Regions from separate parts of the Aureimonas sp. N4 genome, predicted to be linked through region 2. Evidence: predicted binding sites of a transcription regulator. Region 2 holds the regulator's gene; each other region holds the start of a gene.
What was found. The regulator LexA, encoded in region 2, represses DNA repair genes until DNA is damaged. The targets are predictions, from matches to a motif close to TGTTCNNNNTGTGTTCNG.
Positions count from the first base shown of each region.

Region 1 (6,097 bases), on a different contig from region 2:
TCGTCCTCTCTTTCCGCTGAACCTGCGAAACGGAGCCTTCGAACCCCTTCGCACCTGCACCCGACTCATGGCAGGATAGGTCGAACGTTTTAAGAAGGTTCATTTGTCGCCATTCTATGGCATCCCCCGGAACTTCCCATGCCCGTTTCGCAGAGCCTCCGCCACGCCGCCTCCGATCTCGCCATCTGGCGGCAGACGCTCCACGCCATGCCCGAACTTCTCTACGAGGTCCATGACACGGCCGCCTTCGTGGCGCAGAAACTGCGCGAATTCGGCTGCGACGAGGTGGTGACGGGCATCGGGCGCACCGGCGTCGTCGGCATCGCGCATGGCAGCGCGCCGGGCCGCACCATTGCGCTGCGCGCCGACATGGACGCGCTGCCCATCGTGGAGGAAAGCGGCGTTCCCTACGCCTCGGTGCGCGCGGGCGCCATGCATGCCTGCGGCCATGACGGGCATATGACCATGCTGCTCGGCGCGGCGCGCGAACTATGCGCCGCGCGGCGCTTCGCCGGCACGGTCGTCTTCGTGTTTCAGCCGGCCGAGGAAGGCGGCGCGGGCGCGCGCGCCATGATCGAGGACGGGCTTCTGGAGCGCTTCGCGATCGACGAGGTCTACGGGATGCACAATCTGCCGGGCCTGCCGGTCGGGCAGTTCGCCATGCGTCCCGGCCCGATCATGGCGGCGACCGACGAATTCTGCGTCAAGCTCCACGGGCGGGGCGGCCACGCCGCCATTCCGCACCAGACCCTCGATCCGATCCTCGCCGGCTCGGCTCTGGTCCAGGCCCTGCAGCAGATCGTCTCGCGCAACACCGACCCCCTCGATTCGCTGGTCGTGTCGGTAACGCAGTTCCACGCGGGCTTCGCGCACAACGTCATTCCCGAAAGCGCCAGCGTCTCGGGCACGGTGCGCTCGCTGATGACGGCCACGCGCGATTTCGCCTGGGCCCGCATTCGCGAGATCGCGGACGGCATCGCCATGGCCCATGGCCTCACGGCGGAAAACATCTACTCGCCGAACTATCCGGTGACCGTGAACGACTTCGCCAAGGCGGCGTTCTGCGGCGACGTGGCCGCCGAACTGGTGGGAGAAGCAGCGGTCAATCGGGCTGTCGCGCCGCTGATGGGGGGCGAGGACTTTTCCTTCATGCTGGAACAGCGGCCGGGCGCTTTCGTCTTCATCGGCAATGGGCCAAGCGCCGGGCTGCATCATCCCCGCTACGATTTCGCAGACGCGGCCCTGCCCTTCGGCGCGGCCTATTGGGTGGCGCTCACGCAGAAGGCGCTACCGCTCCCGGCCTGACGCCGTGCCGACGAGAGATGCGCCCACGAAAAAGCCGGCTCTAGAGCCGGCTTTTTGATGAATGAAGGGAGCGTTCAGGCGATCAGCGACCGCCTTCGGGGTCCAGCGCCTCGATCAGCGCGCGCAGACGATGGCGCACTTCGATATCCGGGATACGGCCGAGCGCGATGGAGGATTGCAGCGTCTCACGGCTGGCCACGGGGCGCGAGACCTCGGTCTCGTCCAAGCCTTCGAAGAAGAACATCGGGCTGGTCTCGAAGGCCTTGGCGATGCGGTAGAGCGTGCTCGCGCTGATGCGGTTGGCGCCGGTCTCATATTTCTGGATCTGTTGATAGGTGACGCCGATGCGTCGGCCCAGCTCTTCCAGCGAGACGCGACGCGACGTCCGAATCAACCGGAGGCGCGCTCCCACTTGCACATCGATCGGATCGCGTTCGGCCTTCAACTCGGTAACTCCAGATTGCATATCGACCATCATTTTACTCCAACCTCGAACGCCTTGCACGATATGCGGGCAGCCTGCTGGTCAGAGGACAGAGACGGCATTCCACTCCCCTATGCCGTATTTGCCTTCCCACGTCGAATCTACCCAACCCATTCGTCCCGTAAGCTTGACGAATTTGTGATCAAAACCGAGGATTTTGCAACCCTTGCGCGCCAAAACGACTGCCGTAGCGTAAAGATACTTAATCGCTTCGTGATAACCGGAAGCTTCAAAAAAGCGAGAGTTGTCGTGGCAAGGGCGATGTGGTCATACGGCTACGGAGTTTGTCGTCATCGAGGCGTCCGCCAGGATGCCAGTCGAGCGCCGACACGAAGGGGCGGAACTTCGCGACCGAGCGTGACAACCGCGCGAGGTCATCCAGCCGAAGTTGCCGGTGGCGGCGCGAGGAGATGATCGCATCGACCGAGCGTGTTCCAAGACCGGGCACGCGCAGCAGCATCTCCCGCTCGGCCCGGTTGACATCCACCGGGAAACGGTCGCGGTTCTTGAGCGCCCAAGCCAACTTGGGGTCGATCTGGAGATCGAGCATACCGCCCTCGCCGCCCGAGACGATCTCGTCCCGCTCGAACCCATAGAAGCGCATCAGCCAGTCGGCCTGATAAAGGCGATGCTCCCGCATCAAAGGTGGCTTGCTCAAAGGCAAGCGGCTGGACGAATCGGGGATCGGTGAGAAAGCGGAGTAATAGACACGGCGCAGCCGATAGTTCCCGTAGAGATTTTCCGAGCGCGTCAGGATCGCCTCGTCATCCGCCCCATCGGCGCCGACGATCATCTGCGTCGATTGGCCGCCCGGCGCGAAACGAGGCGGTTTGATCCGGTCGCCCTTCTCGCCCTTGGCCTCGTCGATCTTCAGCCGGAGTTGGCCCATGGAGCGACGGATGTCGCGCGGCTTCTTTTCGGGCGCGAAGCTCTCTAGGGCCACATCGGTTGGCAGTTCGATATTGATCGACAGGCGGTCGGCGAAGAGGCCGGCCTCTTCGATCAGCTTGGGAGACGCGTCCGGGATGGTCTTCAGATGGATATAGCCTGCGAAATTCTCCTCCATGCGCAGCTTGCGTGCGATGCGCACCATCTCCTCCATCGTGTGGTCGGAGTTGCGGATGATGCCGGAGGAGAGAAACAGGCCCTCGATATAGTTGCGCCGATAGAAGGACATGGTGAGGCTGACCACCTCCTCCACCGTGAAGCGCGCGCGCGCGACATTGGAGGACGAGCGGTTCACGCAGTAGACGCAGTCGTAGATGCAAAAATTCGTCATGAGGATTTTCAGGAGCGAGATGCATCGCCCATCCGGAGCGTAGGCGTGACAGATGCCCGAGCCCTCGGTCGAGCCGATCCCGCCGGATTTCAGCGAGTCGCGCCGGGTCGAACCGCTGGACGCGCAGGATGCATCGTATTTCGCCGCGTCACTGAGGATCGCGAGCTTGTCCATCACACTCATCTTGGCCATTGAAACGATATAGCGTTCCTGCTCTGTTCCAGCCAGCCGATCTTCCGACTTTCCACCGCGGCGCGCTGTGACGCGGGGTCGCAGACCGTTCAGACGAGGTTCATAACCGTAAGTCTAACTTTCATTTCACCGCCCGCTGGAACGGTTGTTTCGCATCAGGCGTTCGCCCGATCTGACCCGCCGTTCGGCTGGCATGTTTCATGGGAGATTTTTCGTATGCGTCGATTCGCACAGGCCCTGATGGCCGTCGTGGTTCTGGGAACCGGAAGTGTGACATTCTCCGCCCCCGCCGAGGCTCAGAGCTTCCGCGAGCGCCAGCGCTTCGTCGAGCGCTTCTGCGCCCGCAACCCTGGCGCCCGCGATTGCCGGGAATACCGCCGCGATTACCGCCGCTGGGATGATCGTCGCTACAATCGCTGGTACCGTGACAATTACCGCGACCGTCGCGACAACACGGCCGCTGCCATCTTCGGCTTCGCGGCGGGCGCGGCGGCCGGTGCCGCCGCCGGCAGCGCCACTCGCGGCGCTGTGGTCACGCGCGATCAGGTTGCCCGTTGCGCCGCGCGCTACAAGACCTACGATCCGCGCACCAACACCTATGTCGCCAACAGCGCGGGCGAGCGCCGTATCTGCCGCCTCTGAGCGAATGAAATCTTGGACAGGAAGGGGCCGGCGCGCGCTGGCCCCTTTTCTTTTGCCAGGACGCGAACAAATGAAAAAGTGATATTCAGCCGTCGTTCAGGATGAGGACGCTACACAGGATGGCAAGACAGCCGCTTCGCCATCCCGGAGACTCCGGGGAGCCTGAAGGGCGGCGCATCCGTCGCTCTGGAGTTCGCCATTATGCGCATTCTTCTTGCCGTTCTTACTGCCTGCACCTTGGCCACCAGCCTCGGCACCGCGCAGGCCCAAGCTTGGGACAACGGGCCGGGCTATATTGGGGCGCCGCCTCCTCCCCCGCCGCCGCCCGGCTACTATCCCGCGCCGCGCCGCCACCATCATGACCGGATCAATGCCGGCGACGCGCTTCTGGGCGGTGCCATCGGTCTGGCAGCCGGCGCGCTTCTGGGCTCGGCCCTGTCGCAGCCGCAGGCAGCGCCTCAGCCTCGCTACTATGCGCCGCAGCAGCCGACCTATTCCGGGCCGGCCTATGGCGTGGCCCCGCCGAGCTACGAAGACACGGTGCCCGCCCGCCCCGTGTATCGCGGCCCACGCCAGGCCCGCTATTACGACGATTACGGCACCAATACGCGCCAGGCCCATGTGGATGCCTGTTTCGATCGATATCGCTCCTACGACGCGCGCACCGACACCTATATCGGCAATGACGGATACCGCCATCGCTGCAACATCTGGTAGCCGCATCCCTCATGCTCAAAGCGCCCGGCTCATCACCGGGCGCTTTCTATTACGTCCCTCGCTCGACGGCTTCAGCGCGCCTTGCGCACCGCCCGCTTGGTGACGACGGGCACCAGCGCCGCACGGTATTCCGACGAGCCGTGCAGATCGCCGATCATGTCGCCCTCCGGCATGCTCAAGCCATCCAGCGCTTCCGGCTCGAAACGGGCCGACAGGGCCGCTTCCGCTTCGTGCCAGCGGAAGGCCCCGTTGGAGCCCGCGCCGGTCACCGCGACGCGAACATCGCCGCCGCGCTTGGCGACATAGACGCCGCACATGGCATAGCGCGAGGCCGGGTTGCGGAACTTCTCGTAGGCCGAGGCATCCGGCGCTTCGAACCGCACGCCCTTGACGATCTCGCCGTCACCCAGCGCCGTCTCGAACAGGCCGAGGAAGAAGTCGTCGGCGGCATATTTGCCCCGATCGGTTTCGATCGTGCCGTTCAGCGCGAGAAGCGCGGCGGGATAATCGGCCGCCGGGTCGAAATTGGCGCAGACGCCGCCGATCGTGCCCATATGGCGCACGGCCGGGTCGCCGATCAGTTGCGCGAGTTCCGTGAAACCGGGTGCCACGGCCTCGATCGCGGCCGAGTTCGCCACCTCGAAATGCGTGACGCCGCCGCCGATGCGCACGCTTCGGCCCTCGACCGTGATGCCTTTCATCTCCGGAACATGGCGCAGGTCGATCAGGGCTGAGGGCGCGGCGAGCCGCGCCTTCATGGTCGGGATCAGCGTCATGCCACCGCCGAGGAATTTCGCCTCCTCGCCGGATTGCGAGAGAAGCTGAGCGGCTTCGCTGAGCGAGGTCGCGCGATGATACTGGGTCTCGTACATGGCTCTTCCTCCCTTCAGTTCGCCGCCTGGGCCGAGCGCAGCGCGCGCCAGACCTTCTCGGGCGTTGCGGGCATCGACAGATCATTGGTGCCGATCGCGTCGGTGATGGCGTTGATGACGGCCGGCGGCGAGCCGATCGCCCCCGCCTCGCCGCACCCCTTGATCCCCAGCGGATTGGTGGTGCAGGGCGTTTCGTTGGTCAGCACCTCGAACATGGGCAGATCCCAGGCGCGGGGCATGGCGTAGTCATTGTAGCTGGCGGTCACGAGCTGGCCGGATTCGTCATAGTGAACCCCTTCCAGAAGCGCCTGCCCGATGCCCTGCGCCAAGCCGCCATGCACCTGCCCCTCGACGATCATCGGGTTGACGATGCGCCCGAAATCGTCGGCGGCCACGAATTGCACGATCTCAACCTTGCCGGTCTCGGCATCCACCTCGACTTCGCAGATGTAGCAGCCGGCCGGGAAGGTGAAGTTCTGCGGATCGTAAAAGGCCCCTTCCTTCAATCCCGGCTCCATTCCGTCCGGTAGGTTGTGGCCGGTATAGGCACCGAGCGCGACCTCGTGCCAGGCGAGCTTGCGATCGGTGCCCGCGACCTTCACCTCG
Region 1 covers NZ_BBWS01000030.1:15,350-21,446, forward strand. Annotated here, with positions in the region: gene AUL28_RS09320 (M20 aminoacylase family protein) at 139-1,305, shown strand; gene AUL28_RS09325 (helix-turn-helix domain-containing protein) at 1,388-1,771, opposite strand; gene AUL28_RS09330 (putative DNA modification/repair radical SAM protein) at 2,019-3,260, opposite strand; gene AUL28_RS09335 (BA14K family protein) at 3,477-3,902, shown strand; gene AUL28_RS09340 (BA14K family protein) at 4,104-4,619, shown strand; gene AUL28_RS09345 (FAD binding domain-containing protein) at 4,691-5,491, opposite strand; gene AUL28_RS09350 (xanthine dehydrogenase family protein molybdopterin-binding subunit) at 5,506-6,097, opposite strand, start outside.
Region 1: AUL28_RS09330 (putative DNA modification/repair radical SAM protein) is a predicted target of LexA. The motif match lies at 3,274-3,291, and genes of this name have one in related genera.

Region 2 (10,470 bases):
CGGGCCGAACTCCGTCGAGGCCGCGTCTTCGATCCCAGCCAGGGATCGAGCGGCCTCGATCACCGCCATCTGCATACCGAAGCAGATGCCGAAGTAAGGCACATTGTGCTCGCGGGCGAACTTGGCGGCGAGGATCTTGCCCTCCGATCCGCGCTCGCCAAAACCACCTGGCACGAGAATACCGCTGACCCGCTCGAGGTACGGCGTCGGGTCTTCCTTTTCGAAAACCTCCGACTCGATCCAATCGAGCTTGACGCGAACCTTGTTGGCGATGCCGCCATGCTGCAAGGCTTCGATCAGCGACTTATAGGCATCCTTCAGGCCGGTATATTTGCCGACCACGGCGATCGTCACCTCGCCCTCGGGATGGGCGATGCCTTCGACAACCTGATGCCAGCGGTCGAGCTTAGGCTTCGGTGCTGGGTCGATGCCGAAAGCAGCAAGCACCTCGGTGTCGAGGCCTTCCTGGTGGTAGGCGATGGGCACATCGTAGATGGTGGCGACGTCGAGTGCCTGAATCACCGCGCTTTCGCGCACATTGCAGAACAGGCTCATCTTGCGCCGCTCTTCGCGCGGGATAGGCCGATCGGCGCGCACGAGCAAAATGTCTGGCTGGATGCCGATGGAGCGAAGCTCCTTGACCGAATGCTGCGTCGGCTTGGTCTTCAACTCGCCGGCTGTCGGAATATACGGCATCAAGGTCAGATGCACGTAGACCGCGCCGCCTCGAGGCAGATCGTTGCCGAGCTGACGGATGGCTTCCATGAAGGGCATGGCTTCGATATCGCCAGCCGTTCCGCCAATCTCGCAGAGAACGAAATCGTAGTCTTCGTTGCCTTCGACCACAAAGGCCTTGATGGCATCGGTTACATGCGGGATCACCTGCACCGTCGCGCCGAGAAAGTCTCCGCGACGTTCCTTGGCGATCAGTTCCTGATAGATTCGACCGGTGGTGACATTGTCCATCCGGTTCGCCGAGCGACCTGTGAAGCGCTCGTAGTGACCAAGGTCCAGATCCGTTTCCGCGCCGTCGTCGGTCACGAAGACCTCGCCGTGCTGCGTCGGACTCATCGTGCCCGGATCGACATTTAGGTAGGGGTCGAGCTTGCGAAGGCGCACGCGATAGCCGCGTGCTTGCAGAAGTGCGCCGAGGGCTGCCGAAGCAATGCCCTTTCCCAAAGAGGAAACCACGCCGCCGGTGATGAAGATATATCGCGCCATGGGCCTTCCCGATACGCTTTCGATGAGGATTCGGCCAGTCGAAAAATTGGCCTGAAACGAAATGGGGCGCCGAAGCGCCCCAACGATTTGATTGAGCGAGCGAGCTTACTGAGCCGGCGCGTTGGAGGTGCCGCCCGAAGCCGCGCCGTCTGTGGCGACCGGAGACGGAGCCTCGACCGGCGGAACGGTAGGCTGGGAGCTTGCATTCGGGGCCTGCGGCGCCGGATTGGCCGGAATTTGCTGGACAGGCGCCGAGCCTGCGCCTGTCGGCACGCCACCGCTATTCTGCGGAACGGCTGCAGGCGTTGCCGCTGGTGAGGTCGATCCCGCAGCCGAGCCTCCGGTGGGGACGCCCGAGTTGCTGTTGTTGGTCTGATCCGGAAGGCCGCCCAGCTGATCTAGAAGCGAGCCATTTGCCGCGGGTGCAGCGCCGGGCGCCGTCTGGCCGGCCGGCACGCGGTTCAGAATATCCAGCGGATCACTTCCGTAGCGAGCCATGATGGCGAGCGCCATGGATGTGATGAAAAACAGTGTCGCCAGGATGGCCGTGGTGCGCGTCAGCATGTTGGCGGCACCGCGTGCCGTCATCAAGCCGCCGCCACCGCCGCCCATTCCGAGCGCGCCGCCTTCGGAGCGTTGAAGAAGAACGACCACCACGAGCGCGAGGACGATCAAGAGATGAATGACGATCAAGACAGTCTGCATGGGCTTCGCGCAATCGTTCAGGAGTTGGGCGCCTTCTATAGGACGCCCCCATATATTCCAACCCTATTCCGCAACGCCTATCGGCAGTTGCGGGCCGCCTCGCAGATGGCAAGAAAATCCTGCGCTTTCAAGCTGGCACCACCCACAAGCGCCCCATCCACATCTTCGACGGACAGAAGCGATGCCGCGTTGGTGGGCTGAACCGAGCCGCCATAGAGAAGTCGCAGGCTGGTTCCGATCTCCTGGCCGAACCGCTCCACCAAGCGACGACGCAGATGCGAGTGGACCTCTGCGACATCTCCGGCCGATGCGGTCTTGCCGGTCCCGATCGCCCAGATCGGCTCGTAGGCAATGATGGTGTTCTCGGCGGTGACGTCGTCATGAAGCGAATTTTCGAGCTGGCGCTCAAGGACGCTCAGCGCTTCTCCCGCTTCGCGTTCCTCCAGCGTTTCGCCAATACAGACAATGGCGACCAGCCCCGCGCGGTGCGCGGCCTCCAACTTGCTTCGAACGGTCGCGCAGCATTCGCTATGATCGACACGGCGTTCCGAATGGCCGACGATCACATGCGACGCACCGGCGTCGCGCAGCATCTCGGCCGAGATGTCGCCAGTATGAGCACCCTTTTCCTTGGCATGACAATTTTGCGCGCCGACCAGAAGATCGGAATGGGCTGCGTCTCGAACGGTTCGCAGGAGCGTTGCCGGCGGACACACCAGAATATCGACCTCCCCCACGGTGGCGCTGCAGCCTTCGGAAATCTTCCGGACTTCTTCGAGCTGGCTCGACAAGCCATTCATCTTCCAGTTTCCCGCGATCAAAATCTTGCGAGCCAAGTTGTTCTCCTCCCGTCTCATTGTGAATTTTCTCCATCCCATTTCGACAGCTATCGGCCGAGATCGGGAAAATCAAACCGGCGCTTCGGCAGGATCGACTTTTCTTCTCCGTTCGGAATGCCTATTCGGGACATCGATGAGACTAGGAAGATCGGGAGTTCGCAGCGAATGCTGAACCAGATGCGTCGCGGTGCCTCGGGTTGGGTCGCCAAACTTTTGCTGGGTGGCCTCGCCTTCAGCTTCGTGGTGTGGGGTATCGCGGATGGGCTGCGGTCCCACGGCTCGGGTTCGACCGTTCTGCAAGCCGGTGACATCCGGGTTTCGGTGGCGGAATACCAGCAGGCCTATCAGCAGGGGCTCAATCGCCTCGCACAGCAGCTGCAGCGTCGCCCGACGTCCGAACAAGCCGAAATGTTCGGCGTGGACCAGACCGTTCTGGCGCAATTGCGAGCCGGCGCGTTGGTCGATCTAAAAGCCGAGCATGATGGCATCGCCGTTTCCGATGAGGGATTGATCACGCTGGTTCAGCGCGAGAAAGCCTTTCAAGACGCAAGCGGCCGCTTTTCGCGTGACACCATGCGGGCGGTGTTGGCAAATGCCGGTCTCAGCGAAGCAGCTTATCTCACGGATCTCAGGCGCTCGGCGGTGCGAGGGCAATTGCTCGGTGCCGTGGCGGACGACGTCGTGATCCCCAACGCCTTTGTCGATGCCTTGGGGATCTACAATGGAGAGCGGCGCACCGTTCAATATGCGGTTCTCCAGCCCCAGCCCGCTGACAGCATGTCCGATCCATCGGACGATGATCTCAGCACCTATTACACCGAGCATCAGGACACGTATCGCGCGCCCGAATATCGAGGGTTCTCCTATGTGGCTCTGACGCCGGCCACCATGGCCGAGACGGACAAGGTCACGGACGAGGAGATCGCGCGCTACTACAAGGCCAACCGCGCCCAGTTCACGACGCCCGAGCGCCGCGCCGTTCAGCAGGTCGTTTTCCCGGACCGCGCAACTGCCGACGCCGCCGCGCAAGCCATCGCATCCGGCCGTTCCCTAGCCGATGCCGCCAAGCAGGCAGGGCGCGAAGTGGCCGATCTCGGAACGATCGGTCGTGCGGCTCTTGGGAACGCGACGCTCGCGGATGCCGCCTTCGGCGCTCAGGTGGGTGTCCCGACCGGGGTCGTGGAGGGTCCGTTCGGACCCGTGATTCTGAACGTCACTGCGGTCGAGCCGGAGGTCGTGCGTCCGCTGGATGATGTCAGAGCGGACATCCGCCAGAGTCTCGCCCGCGATGCGACCAATGCGCGTATCACAAGCGCCTACAACACGATGTCGGATGCCCTGCAAAGTGGGGCTCCGCTCGCTGAGGCCGCCGAACAGGCGGGCTTGAAGGTGGTGTCGGTGCCGCCCGTATCGCGGGAAGGGGTGAGGCAGGACGGCACGAAGCTCGACACGATCCCTGGCTCCCAGCAAGTCTTGGGTGCTGTCTTCACGGGTGACGAAGGCAACGATATTCCGCCGGTCAATTTCGATGGAAACAGCTACGTTTTCCTGGCACCAGGCGAAGTCATCCCTTCGCGGGAGCGTCCGCTGGATGAAGTTCGCGCCCGCGTAACAGCGGACTGGAAGCAGGACGAGGCGGTCCAGATGGCGGTCGATCGCGGCCAGTCTCTGGCCGAGCGTGTTCGCAAGGGCCAGTCCTTCGGCGACATGGCGGAAGTCGAGGGACTGTCTCTTCAGACGGCCTCGGCCGTGACGCGGCAGTCCGCCCTGCCCGTTCTGGGCGAAGCGGGGATGCGCGCAGCCTTCTCCGGGCCGCAAGGGTTCGTTGCCTCCACACCTGCGAAGGATTCCGGGCAAGTTCTGGTTCTCCAGGTGTCCGAAGTGGCGCCGCCGGCTGACCCCGCGGCCTCCGTCGCGCAGACCACGAAGACCGGATTGAGCCAAGCGCTTCGGGGCGATCTCGAACAGAGCTACATCGTCTCGCTCCAGAGCGGGGTAGATGTGACCTATAATCAAGCCGTGATTCAGCAGGCGAAGGCGAGCGTTCGATGAGCGCAGGAATGAAGCCGCTTCTGACCAAGGTCGCAGCCGGTGAGGCGCTCAACCGGGCGGAAGCGCGGGAGGCCTTCTCGATCCTGATGTCGGGAGAAGCGACGCCCTCGCAGATCGGTGGGTTCCTAATGGCGCTGCGGGTGCGTGGCGAGGTCGTGGACGAGATCGCCGGCGCGGTGGACGTCATGCGTGCCAACATGCTCCCGGTGGAGGCCCCTGGCGATGCGATCGACATCGTGGGGACGGGCGGCGATCACGCGGGAACCTACAATGTCTCGACCTGCGCGGCCTTCGTCGTTGCAGGTTGCGGCCTGACGGTCGCCAAGCATGGCAACCGGGCGCTGTCCTCCAGGTCGGGTTCGGCGGATGTGCTGGCGGCGCTGGGTGTCAATGTCGATCTCTCTCCGGATCAGATCGGAGAGGTCATTTCCACCGCCGGCTTAGGCTTCATGTTCGCGCCCACGCATCATGCGGCTATGCGCTTTGTGGGCCCCAGCCGCGTGGAACTCGGAACCCGCACGATCTTCAACCTGCTCGGTCCTTTGGCGAATCCGGCCGGCGTCAAAAGGCTCCTGTTGGGGGTCTATTCCCGTGAATGGGTTCGCCCCCTTGCGGAGGCCTTGAACGCGTTGGGGGCCGAGAAAGCCTGGGTCGTCCACGGGGAGGGTCTGGATGAGATGACGGTTTGCGGTCGCACGCATGTCGCCAGTTTGGAACATGGCTCGATCCGCGAATGGGAACTGACGCCCGAAGACGCGGGGCTCGCGCTCCATCCCACCTCGGACCTCATCGGCGGCGATGCGGCACATAATGCCGAAGCGCTTCGCCGTGTTCTGGCCAACGAGCCCAGCGCCTATCGGGACATCGTGCTGCTCAATGCTGCCGGTGCTCTGGTCGTCGCCGATAAGGCGTCAAGTCTGGACCAGGGGGTCGCAATGGCGAAAGCCTCACTCGCCGAAGGGCGAGCGGCTGAAGCGCTGGCCCGGCTCGTGACAACCTCACAAGAGATCGGGAGAAGACCGTCGTGACCGACATTCTCAAAAGGATCGAAACCTACAAGCGCGAAGAGATCGCTGACGCGAAGCGCGTGATGTCCCTGTCCGCTCTTGAAAGCGTCATTCGTGACCTGCCGCCGACTCGGGGCTTTGCCGATGCGCTGCGGCGCAAGCATTCGCTCGGTCAGTTCGCGCTGATCGCGGAAGTGAAAAAGGCGAGCCCCTCCAAAGGGCTCATCCGACCTGATTTCGAGCCGGTATCGATCGCGCAGGCGTATGAGCGCGCGGGCGCCGCGTGTCTCAGTGTTTTGACCGACGCTCCGTCCTTTCAAGGTGCCCCAGAATATCTGACGGCGGCACGAGGTGCGACCGCCCTGCCCGCGCTTCGCAAGGACTTTCTGTTCGATACCTATCAGGTGGCGCAGGCTCGCGCCTGGGGAGCGGACGCTATTCTGATCATTCTCGCTGCCGTGGACGATGCGCTGGCCAACGAACTGGAGTGCGCCGCGATCGAACTCGGTCTCGATGTGTTGCTGGAAGTGCATGACGAGACGGAGGCCGAACGGGCGCTCAAGCTCCGATCGTCGCTGTTTGGCGTCAACAATCGCAATCTGCGGACCTTCGAAACCGATATCGGGACGAGCGAGCGACTGGCGCGCATCGTTCCCGCTGACCGGATCGTCGTCGGTGAAAGCGCGATCAATGGTCATGAGGACTGCGTTCGGCTGGCCGCGTCCGGCATTCGGACCTTCCTCGTGGGCGAGAGCCTGATGCGGCACGACGATGTCGAGGCGGCGACGCGCAGGTTGCTGTTTGGCGGAGATTCTCATAGCGCATGAGCGAACCATCCCTGACGCATCTCGCCGCCGATGGCTCCGCCCATATGGTGGATGTCGGCGAGAAGGCCGAAACGATCCGAACGGCTCGCGCCGAAGGGCTCGTGCTGATGAAGGCCGAAACGCTCGATCTGATTCGAGAAGGCAGCCTCAAGAAGGGCGATGTCACGGCGATCGCGCGTATCGCCGGAATCATGGGCGCGAAGAAGACCCATGATCTGATCCCTCTCTGCCATCCCCTGATGTTGGAGAAGGTGTCGGTCGAACTGGAGTTCGAACCGGCTCTTCCCGGCATTCGCGTCACCGCGACTTGCCGCGTGAGTGGCAAGACCGGAATCGAGATGGAGGCGTTGACAGCCGTTTCGGTGGCTTGCCTCACGATCTACGATATGGCGAAGGCGGTGGATCGCAGCATGACCATCAGCGCTATCCGGTTGTTGGAAAAAGCCGGCGGCCGATCGGGTGCGTGGAGCGCCGAGTGAGCCTCCTTCCAGTCGAAGAGGCTTTGGCGAGGTTGCTGACGGACGCCGAACCCGTTCGGCGTATCGAGCAGGTCGGGCTCGACGCTCTGGCCGGTCGGCGTCTGGCGGGCGATCTCGTGGCTCGGCTGACGCAACCGGCCTTCGATGCCTCCGCCATGGATGGATACGCCGTTCGTGCCGACGATCTGCGCTCTGCGGCAACGGAACTTCGCGTTATTGGCGAAGCGGCTGCCGGCGCAGCCTTCGAGGGGACGGTCTCGGCAAATCAGGCCGTACGGATCTTTACCGGTGCTCCTGTACCCGCAGGGGCAGATGCCGTCGTAATCCAGGAAAACACAGAACGTCCCGACCCTTCGACTGTCATCGTGCTGGAGCCTGTGCAGCCGGGACGCCATATCCGCCCTGCCGGCAATGACTTCCAAGCAGGTAAGCCCGTTCTAGCGGATGGGGTCGTTTTGCGCCCTGCTTCCATCGCTCTCGCGGCAAGCGCCGGATACGATTTTGTGCCCGTTCGCGCTCGCCCCCGGATCGCGATCGTCATGACGGGCAGCGAACTGGTCTGGCCCGGCACGCGCCCTGGTCCCTCGCAGATCGTCGCGTCAAACGGTTTCGGTATCGCGGCCATCGTGGACGCGGCGGGTGGCGACGCCATCTCCTATGGCATCGTCCCCGACGATCGAGCGGCCTTGCGACAGGTTTTCGAGAATGCCAGAGCCGAGGGAATCGACGTTTTCGTGACCATCGGCGGAGCTTCGGTCGGTGATCATGATCTTGTTGCGCCGGTCCTGCGGGAGTGCGGTGTCGAACTGGATTTCTGGAAGGTCGCCATGCGACCGGGAAAACCCCTGATGGCAGGTCGCCATGAGGGGATGCGATTCCTGGGCCTGCCCGGCAACCCGGCGTCGAGCCTCGTAACGGCGGAATTGTTTCTCCGGCCGCTCGTGGAACGTCTCGCCGGGCGCCCGTCTCGCGTCCGATACGAAACCGGAACACTCGGTGCGGCCGTTTTCGAGAATGACCATCGGGCGGACTTCATGCGCGCAACGATCCAACAAGACGACGACGGACGAACGGTCCTCATGCCGCTTGCTCGGCAGGACTCCTCGCTTCTGAGTGTCTTCGCGACCGCCGATGCCCTTTTGGTTCGTCCCCCTCATGCCGCCGCCGCCCAGCCGGGAGAAACCTGCGAGTTCGTTCGATTGACGTGATGGAGTTCCTTGCAGAACACAAACAGAACAGATAGGGTTTGTTCAGGTTTTGTTTTGTCCGGATTCGCGCGATGTTGACCCGCAAGCAGCATGAATTGCTTCTTTTCATTCATGACCGTTTGCAATCGGTCGGAATTCCTCCCTCCTTCGACGAGATGAAGGAGGCCCTGGATCTGAAATCCAAATCGGGAATCCATCGTCTCATCACCGCCTTGGAGGAACGGGGCTTTATCCGGCGTCTCCCCAATCGGGCTCGGGCTTTGGAAGTCCTGCGCCTGCCGGACTCCCTGAGTGGCAAGGATTCGAACGGCGGTTTGGCGGTACCGACGGCGTCGGAAGCGTCGATCTCGCGGCAAGTGATCCCTCTTCCGAAGCGTGCCGGAATCGAGCCGGTCCTGGCGAGAGCGGAACCGGCCAATGATTCGATGCCCGTACCGGTCATGGGACGCATTGCTGCAGGCGTTCCCATTTCTGCGATCCAACAAAACAGCCGGTCCATCGCCCTCCCGGTCGAGATGTTCGGCTCCGGTGAACACTACGCCTTGGACGTCAAAGGCGATTCGATGGTCGATGCGGGCATTCTGGACGGAGACACGGTTCTGATCCAGCGTTCTGAGACGGCGACAGCGGGCGAGATCGTCGTGGCTCTGATCGACGACGAAGAGGCGACGCTCAAGCGCTTTCGTCGGCGAGGCTCCGTCGTGGAATTGGAAGCCGCCAATCCTGCCTATGAGACGCGTGTTTTGGAAGCGGGCCGGGTCAAGGTTCAAGGGCGTCTTGTCGGGCTCATTCGGCGCTATCACTAGAACGATGAGGTAACCCGACCTGCCCGGGTTCGGAGCGCTGGTTTCGCCTTTCGCTTTCCGGCCATGGGGCCGATCGATGCACGTTCCATTCGTTGAAGGGCCGAGCGATCGAGGGTTGAAGGGTCCATTGCGCTCCGTTTGCGGAGGGAAGCAAAAGAGCGCCGGTCTGCCGGAGAGTGCGAAGCGTGACGAGCTTCGCGCCGGAACGGCACGACGTCATGCGGGGCGCTCGCGCCATCACGGCGATGTCGGCACTGTCGCAAAGCTCTCCCATACGTTCCAGTTTGTCGCTCCATGCGATGCGGAGGCCTGACCGCGATGTCGCGCGGCAGATATCGCCTGAACATTCGAACTGCTTCCGAGGGGTACGAGACGGTGGCAATCGAAGTTGAAATGCGCGTTGCCATTGATCGTGGATGAAGCGATTGGGCCGCTTGCGCAGATCAATGGTCGATCCATCCTGGCCGATCACCGCGATATCCCGAGCATCCTCCGCAATCAGAAGCTCGGGTCGATTGGTCGGTGGGATCAACACCCAGCCGAGCGTCAATGGCAAAACGAAGAGCCAGCGCATCGCGCTCTGGCAAAACGACAGGACGAGCAAAGCCATAGTGAGGCTGAGAAGGCTTGCGAGGCCGATCTGGCCCACGGCGTAGTCCGGTAATTCTTCAGCCAGGCCTTTCGCCAGCCAGAATACGACGTCCAGCCCCCAACCGATGGGATGCAGCGCCATGCTTTCCCAACCAAAGGGCATCAGGCAGACCGAAGCCAGAGCGAGCGGCATGATCCAGAACGAAAAGATCGGCGTCGCCAGAACATTGGCCACGAGGCCGAATGGAGCGGCTCGCTGAAAATGATAGACCGCATAGGGTGCGGTCGCCGCACCCGCGATCAGGGATGACAGAAACGCGCCGAGAAGCAAAAGCGCGAGTGTTCGAAAGCGAGCGTGATCGCTTGCCTTACCGTCGGACTGGTTCGACCAGCGAGAGTATGCGCCGTATGCACCCACGAGAGCGGCGGTTGCTGCGAAAGACATTTGAAATGTAGCGGTCATTAGGGCGTGCGGAGAGATCAGCATCACCGCCATCGCTGCCATACCGACGTTGCGGATTGTCAGTGCAGGCCGATCCACCAGAACCGCGCCCAGCATGATGGCGATCATGATGAAGGAGCGTTCGGTGGCGGCATTGTCCCCGGCCAATAGGAAGTAGAAGCCGGTGACCCCCAAGGCCAGGACCGCGCCGATCTTCCTCGTCTGCCATCGAAGGGCGATGGCCGGAAAAGCGGCAGCCGCGCCTCGCACAACGACCATGGTCATGCCCGCGA
Region 2 covers NZ_BBWS01000042.1:85,891-96,360, reverse strand. Annotated here, with positions in the region: gene AUL28_RS13055 (CTP synthase) at 1-1,221, opposite strand, end outside; gene secG (preprotein translocase subunit SecG) at 1,327-1,926, opposite strand; gene tpiA (triose-phosphate isomerase) at 2,004-2,783, opposite strand; gene AUL28_RS13040 (SurA N-terminal domain-containing protein) at 2,931-4,817, shown strand; gene trpD (anthranilate phosphoribosyltransferase) at 4,814-5,845, shown strand; gene trpC (indole-3-glycerol phosphate synthase TrpC) at 5,842-6,651, shown strand; gene moaC (cyclic pyranopterin monophosphate synthase MoaC) at 6,648-7,130, shown strand; gene AUL28_RS13020 (molybdopterin molybdotransferase MoeA) at 7,127-8,338, shown strand; gene lexA (transcriptional repressor LexA) at 8,410-9,144, shown strand; gene AUL28_RS13010 (ComEC/Rec2 family competence protein) at 9,125-10,470, opposite strand, start outside.

Region 3 (6,097 bases), on a different contig from region 2:
CGCACGCTCGTGCGGCCGCCAGCAATAATACCGAAGCCGGCAAGCCAAGCGTGGGAATGGGAGGGTCTTGGAAAATGCGAACCCGGCGAATGCAGTCCGAGACCGCATCGAAGCAAGCTGTGACCGAAGTCCCCAGCGTCGGGCTCGCCAGCCGTTATGGGCTGAGACCAAGCCAGTCGTCCGCATCATGCGGATGTCCTGCCTCAGGTCAGCGCGGCTTGGATGCGCAGGCAGCTTCCCGAAGCGGGTTCGTTTCATGCGGCGGGCTCGGAAGCGAGGGTGGCGCAGATGTCGTCGATCCGCTTCTGAACTTCGGCCACCTCAGCATCAATCCTTGCGGCGTCGCGATGCAGACTGGCCGCTTTATGTTCCCCGTTCCGCTTCGCCGCCTTGAGTTCTTCGAGCGTCGCCTCGAGGATCAGCCTGACAGTCTCGTTCATCGCTTCGCCCTTTCCGCCCTCGCTTGAGCCGTCTTCTTGCTGTGGTGCGCCCCGCAGAGCGCCTGCCCGTTCTCGGGATCGAAGGGCGTGCCACCGTCGCGAAGCTCCACGATGTGGTCCGCGAAGAGGCGGTCGGGATAGCTGACCGAGCAGCCCGGATGCTGGCAGCGCCACTTGGCGCGCCGCATCACCGCAAGCCGCCATTCGCGATGTTCGGGCGTCTGGTAGTGCGGGTCTGCCTCCTTCGGCGGAGGCTTGGCGATCCGCGCGTCCATCGTGGGGATGGAAGGGCGAAGCATTCGAACCTTGGCCATCTCACCCCCTCGCGCTCGGGGCTACATGTGTCGATGCGCCTTCGGGAAGCATCAGAATGGAGACATTCCGCGCAGGCAGCGCACCGACTGCGCGCCCGAATGCAGTGCCGATCTCGCACCGCTCGGCGAAGGACAGTCGAGCCGGCAACGCCAACACGACCAGCGCTCCGTCTTCAATGCGCGCCGACCGCACAGACCAGCGCATCGCCATGCGGATCGCAGCCCGGCGCACCATCGCGCGAAGGCGAGCGCGCATTTGCGCCGTCTTCGGTTGACGCGTCATGCTGCCTCCAGTTCGGGACGTTTAGCGCCGAGGACCGGCGAGGATGCTTTGAAGTGCGACCAGCTGCGCCTTCGCGCTGATAGCCGCGTCGATCGTAGACGTAGCCGCCTTCAGGGCCGCCAGCTTGATCTCGATGTCCGCGCCTTCCTTGCTCAGGAAGGCAACGATGCTGGCCGACAGCACCGCGATCTCGTTTTCACGATAGTCCACGCCACCTCCAAACGAGAAGACCTTGGCTGCCGAAGCGGACGGGCTGCGTTTCGCCGAGATAGAACAATCGGTCAGGGGCCACCTTCCGAAAGTCGAATCAACTTGGATAGGAAATCCTATGGACCTCGTCTCGGAAACCCGCTTCTACGTCATCCCTATCGTATGGGATGACGGCCTGTTTGACTTGGCGCCTCGATGCACAACGTTCGCCCACGATCCGAATTCGGCAGCGCTGCACGTTCTAGGCCAATCTCTTTCGGAGCACGGCCGGATCGATCAGCTCCGCGCAATTGTGCAATGGATCTCCCCATACCCGTTCAAAGGGCATTCTCTCTATCTTTATGAGGGCTGAATAGGTGAGAGCGAGCCGTCCCGCGCGATCCGAGTAGCGTCACTCGCCGCGAAACCGGAAGGGTGTCAGTCACGCCATCTAGGAAACGCCTCCAGATGACGGATGCCCGCTTTCACCTATGCGCCCTCTGGACATTCCATCAGGGCAACACAAAGTCGTACTTAGTACGAAAAATTCGATTGCAATGTCGTACACAGTACGATACAAAGATCAGGCGGGGCGATAAGGCCCCGCAAGGTGAAAGGGGGTGAGGAATGTGAAACTTCGGAAGGTAACGCTTCGGATCAGTCTGTTTGGTTGGCGCCTGACACTGACCTGGAGCTAAGCCGAGAGGGGCCGGCGCGAATGCCGGCCCCAACCGAAGGGAAAGCTTCCTCACCCCCTTCTGCAAGGAAGATTATCATGACCTCCGACGACTTCAAGGCATGGCGCACCATGATGGGATACAGCCAGGCCAAAGCCGCCGAAGAACTCGGCATTTCGAAGCCGACAGTCGAGAACTACGAGCGCGGCCAAAGGCGCGAGGACGGGCGTCCGGTTGAGATACCGCGTTCCATCGCGCTCGCCTGCTCCGCTGTCTATCACCGCTTGGACCCGTGGGACGCGCGGATGTCCGGCGTAGACGGGTAACCTCACGGCCGCATATCGCTCAGGACGGTGGGATACGATCCCAGCCGTAACTCCTCGCCTCGGGCTGTCGCGATTGAACCCCGCTAGGCCCTCATCAGCGAGAGGTGCTCGCCACCACACTCGCCGTCCTGATCCTGCTGCCCGTTCGGGCGAACTGTCGCGCTTCTACCCGCCTATGGGCGCGGCGTGCGCGCCGGCTTGCTTAATTCGCCGAACACGCAGGAAGCCGGGAAGGTGCGTGGGGCAAGCCGGGTCCGTCCCGACTGTGGGAACCGAAAGCCATGTCGCACATTGCCGCTTCAATGCCGGGTGGGTGCGTAGGGGGAGACAGGACCGTGCCGGGTCCGTCTCCCCGGCGCATCAACCGCCAGGCCGGGCGTCTCGCCGACGGGACCATCCCGGCCGGCAAGCTGATCGGGCGCTTCCGGCGCGCCACAAACCGTCAATTGGACATGAAAAAGGCCGGAGAGGCGTTTTGCGCGCTTCTTCCGACCATGGGTCTTTTATGCTCTTAGCGACCCCGCCTGTCAAGCGCTAAACCATACTGCGTTTGGGAACGGGCTTTTGGTTGCAAAGTTGCATGGCATCTATCGAAGCAGTGCCCTTATGAGCGACCGTTTGGGGTGAAATCCTCGCTCATGTCCCTGAGGTATAGGTTGCGTCGATAGTTCATCGTCGCATCGGCCGTGAAATTTTCGAAGTGACCTTCGGTTCGCTTGAGCAGCGTGTCGAAGTCGATTTGGGACAAGGTCGTTTTGAGCCCGCTGTTGGCCCGATATTCATTCAAGTCGGCGAGCGAGAGCGTTCCGTTGAGCTTCGACCTTTCCTCCTGGGTCTCCGGCTTCAGAGCTTTACCGGTGGTGAAGATCGCATGGGTTGTCGGCTTCATCCTATAACCTCCTCGCGAATAGATTTCGGCGATGGAGGTTATCATTTTGGCGCGATCTGCAAATACTCTAACCTTCTCGGTGCTCGATGAGCGATTTTGTAGCAGATTTCCGATGCTCGTCATTACACACGCTCCTGTTGGATTATTATCTATCTTAGGTTGAGGCGCTTGACTGAGCCTTTCGCTGCCTGAGGACGCTTCTTGTGGCGTGTTGGGAGACGGGTCGCTTCACTTATGCTCTTGGGGTTTCGCGCGCCTCACGCTCCGCTTTCCACGCCTCTTTGCGCAAGGCGTCGGCGATCTCGGACCGCTCCACGAAAAAGGCCTCCGGATCGCGGCGGGAGACCGTCAGGCGCTCTACGCGCCGGGCCATCTCGTGGAGCATTTCGGGCGACACGCCAGCGGGGGTGAGCGACTTAGCCATCCTTCGCCTTCGGCTTCCCAAGCCCCAACACGTCCGACAGCTTGTCTAGCGCGGCCACGAGGCGCAGCTTGCCGCCGCCCTTGCGCACGCCGAGCGTCTTGTCGAGTTCTCGAAGCGAGCGGCCTTCCCCGCAGACGAACCGCACCACGGCATAATCGTCGGGCGTCATCTCCTCCGAGATCGCCCGCAACTGGCTCGACGCCCGGCCCCGGCTTTCCGTGAACGTATCGGGTGCCGATCCGCCATCGACGCGGATTTGCAGGAAGGAGGGTGAGCGCTGCCCGCCCATCATGCGCTCGTAAAGCTGGCGGAACATGTGCCCGGCGCGCGCCTGTCGCGCGTCGATCGATCCCATGTGCTCCAGCCGCACCAGCGGGCTTTCGTTGGAGTTGCGCGCGGCCGTGACGGTGCGCGGATTGTCCGCGCTCTCGCGCGCGGCTTTCGTGAAGGCCGGATTGTCCACCTCGGCCATGCGAATATCGACGCCGAGATTGCGGAACTGCACGGGCTGCCGGGCGCGCTCGCGGTAGCCCGCAAACGGGAGCTTGGCGAACGAGCCACAAGCGATCCGGTGGTTTCGGCCATCGGTCCAGGCATCAACGGTCTGCGTGTGGCCGGGGGTGAATTCGGCGGGGGTCTTGTCAGGCATGCTGGCCTTGCTCCTCGGCACTGGAGCCGGCCCGTCGGGTAATGCCCGCACATTATGGGGCAGCCCTTTGCGATAATCAAAGCAGATCGTCGGCTTTCTTTCCTAGTTCACAGGCGATTCGCGCTTTTCGGCTGCGACCAAGCAACACTTGCCTCCCACAATCCACAGCGGCATAAGGTATCTATTCCCAAGCAAGCTGTTCCCGTTATGTTCGGTTTACGAACCGAATCGCCGGCAGGATCACGCATGCTCCCCAACACCAACCATCCTGTTCCCCTCACCGCCGTCCCGCCCGGCTTCCGGCTGCGGATCGTGGCATCGGCCGGCGCCGGCTTCCCTTCGCCCGCGCAGGATTGGCAAGACGATGCGCTATCCCTGATCGAGCTTCTGCGCCTCGACCGCGCGGCCGCCTTCGTCTTCCGCATCTCCGGCTCCAGCATGACGGACGCCGGGATCAACGATCAGGACATTGTCGTCGTCGATCGAGACGCGAAGGCGCGCAACGGCTCGATCGTGATCGCCATCGTCGAGGGCGGCTTCGTCTGCCGCCAGCTCGTGATCCGCCAGGGCGTCGGCTATCTCGAACCGCGCAACGCGCGCATGAGCTATCCCCTCTGCATCTGCGACGAGACCGTGGAAATCTGGGGCGTCGTGCGCGCCGGGGTGCGGGACTATCAGCGATGACCTGGGCGCTGGTGGACGTCGAGAACTTCTATGTGTCGAGCGAGCGCGTCTTCGATCCGACCCTGCGCGGCGTGCCGGTCCTCGTCCTATCCAACGGCGACCATTGCGCCATCGCACGCTCGGCCGAGGCGAAGGCCTTCGGCGTGAAGATGGGCGCACCTGTCTTCAAGATGCGCGAACTGATCAAGCGGCACGGCTTTGCCCTGCGCTCTTCGAACTATGAGCTTTATTCGGACATGAACCGCCGCTTCAACGCGGTCCTCTCCGAGTTCTCCGACCAGATCGAAATCTATTCCATCGACGAAAGCTGGTTCCGTCTGCCTGTGCGCGCGGACGGGCTGGGTGACACCGCGACCGCCCTCGCAGTCATCGCCAAGGTCAAGCGCGACACCGGCCTGCCGACGCGCATCGGGCTCGGCCCCACGCGCACCCTGTCCAAGGTCGCCAACGGCCTCGCCAAGGCGGGCGAGAAGGTGTTCGGCGGCGTCATTGATCTGCACGACGTCGACCTGCGCCGGCATCTGTTTCGCAATTGGCCCGTGTCCGAGGTCTGGGGCATCGGCCGCGCGCTGTCGGAGCGCCTCGCGCCGCTCGGCATTCGCACCACGGCCGATCTCGCGGCCATGGACCCGCATCAAGCGCGCAGCGTCGGCACGGTGGTGCTGGAGCGGCTCGTGCGCGAACTGAATGGCGTCGGCGACGATCAGTTGGTCATCGAGCCCGAGAAGCGCCAAGCGACAGCCGTCACGCGCATGTTCGGCGAGCCGGTCACGACGATCGAGGATTTGCGCGAGGCGATGGCGCGGCGCGCGGCGCGCGCGGCCGAGAAGATTCGCGAGCAGGGGTCGGTGGCCGGCCGGCTGATCGGCTTTGCGCATGGAAACGGCCGCAAGGCGAACGCGCCCTCCGCGCAGCGTTCCTGCCGCCTCTCGCCGCCAACCAACGACACGCGCGTCATCGTGCGCTGGGCGTCCCGCATGGTGGAGAGCATGTGGCAGGAGGGCGGCGTCTACACGAAGTGCGGTGTAATGTTGGAAGACCTGTGCGACATCGGCCGGGAGCAGACGGACCTCTTCGCCGCAACTGACAGCCGAGGCGCGGACCTGATGTCGGTCATGGACGCGGTGAACTCCCGCTATGGACGCGAGACGCTGGCGCTCGGGACGGCGGGGATCGGCGCACGATCGTTCGACACGAAGCGGGCGATGAAGAGCCCGGCTTG
Region 3 covers NZ_BBWS01000064.1:371-6,467, forward strand. Annotated here, with positions in the region: gene AUL28_RS21445 (hypothetical protein) at 255-440, opposite strand; gene AUL28_RS21450 (HNH endonuclease) at 437-739, opposite strand; gene AUL28_RS21460 (hypothetical protein) at 1,059-1,247, opposite strand; gene AUL28_RS21465 (hypothetical protein) at 1,270-1,599, shown strand; gene AUL28_RS21470 (helix-turn-helix domain-containing protein) at 2,002-2,229, shown strand; gene AUL28_RS21475 (hypothetical protein) at 2,834-3,241, opposite strand; gene AUL28_RS21480 (hypothetical protein) at 3,351-3,542, opposite strand; gene AUL28_RS21485 (DUF6456 domain-containing protein) at 3,535-4,191, opposite strand; gene AUL28_RS21490 (LexA family protein) at 4,438-4,875, shown strand; gene AUL28_RS21495 (Y-family DNA polymerase) at 4,872-6,097, shown strand, end outside.
Region 3: AUL28_RS21490 (LexA family protein) is a predicted target of LexA. The motif match lies at 4,389-4,406, and genes of this name have one in related genera.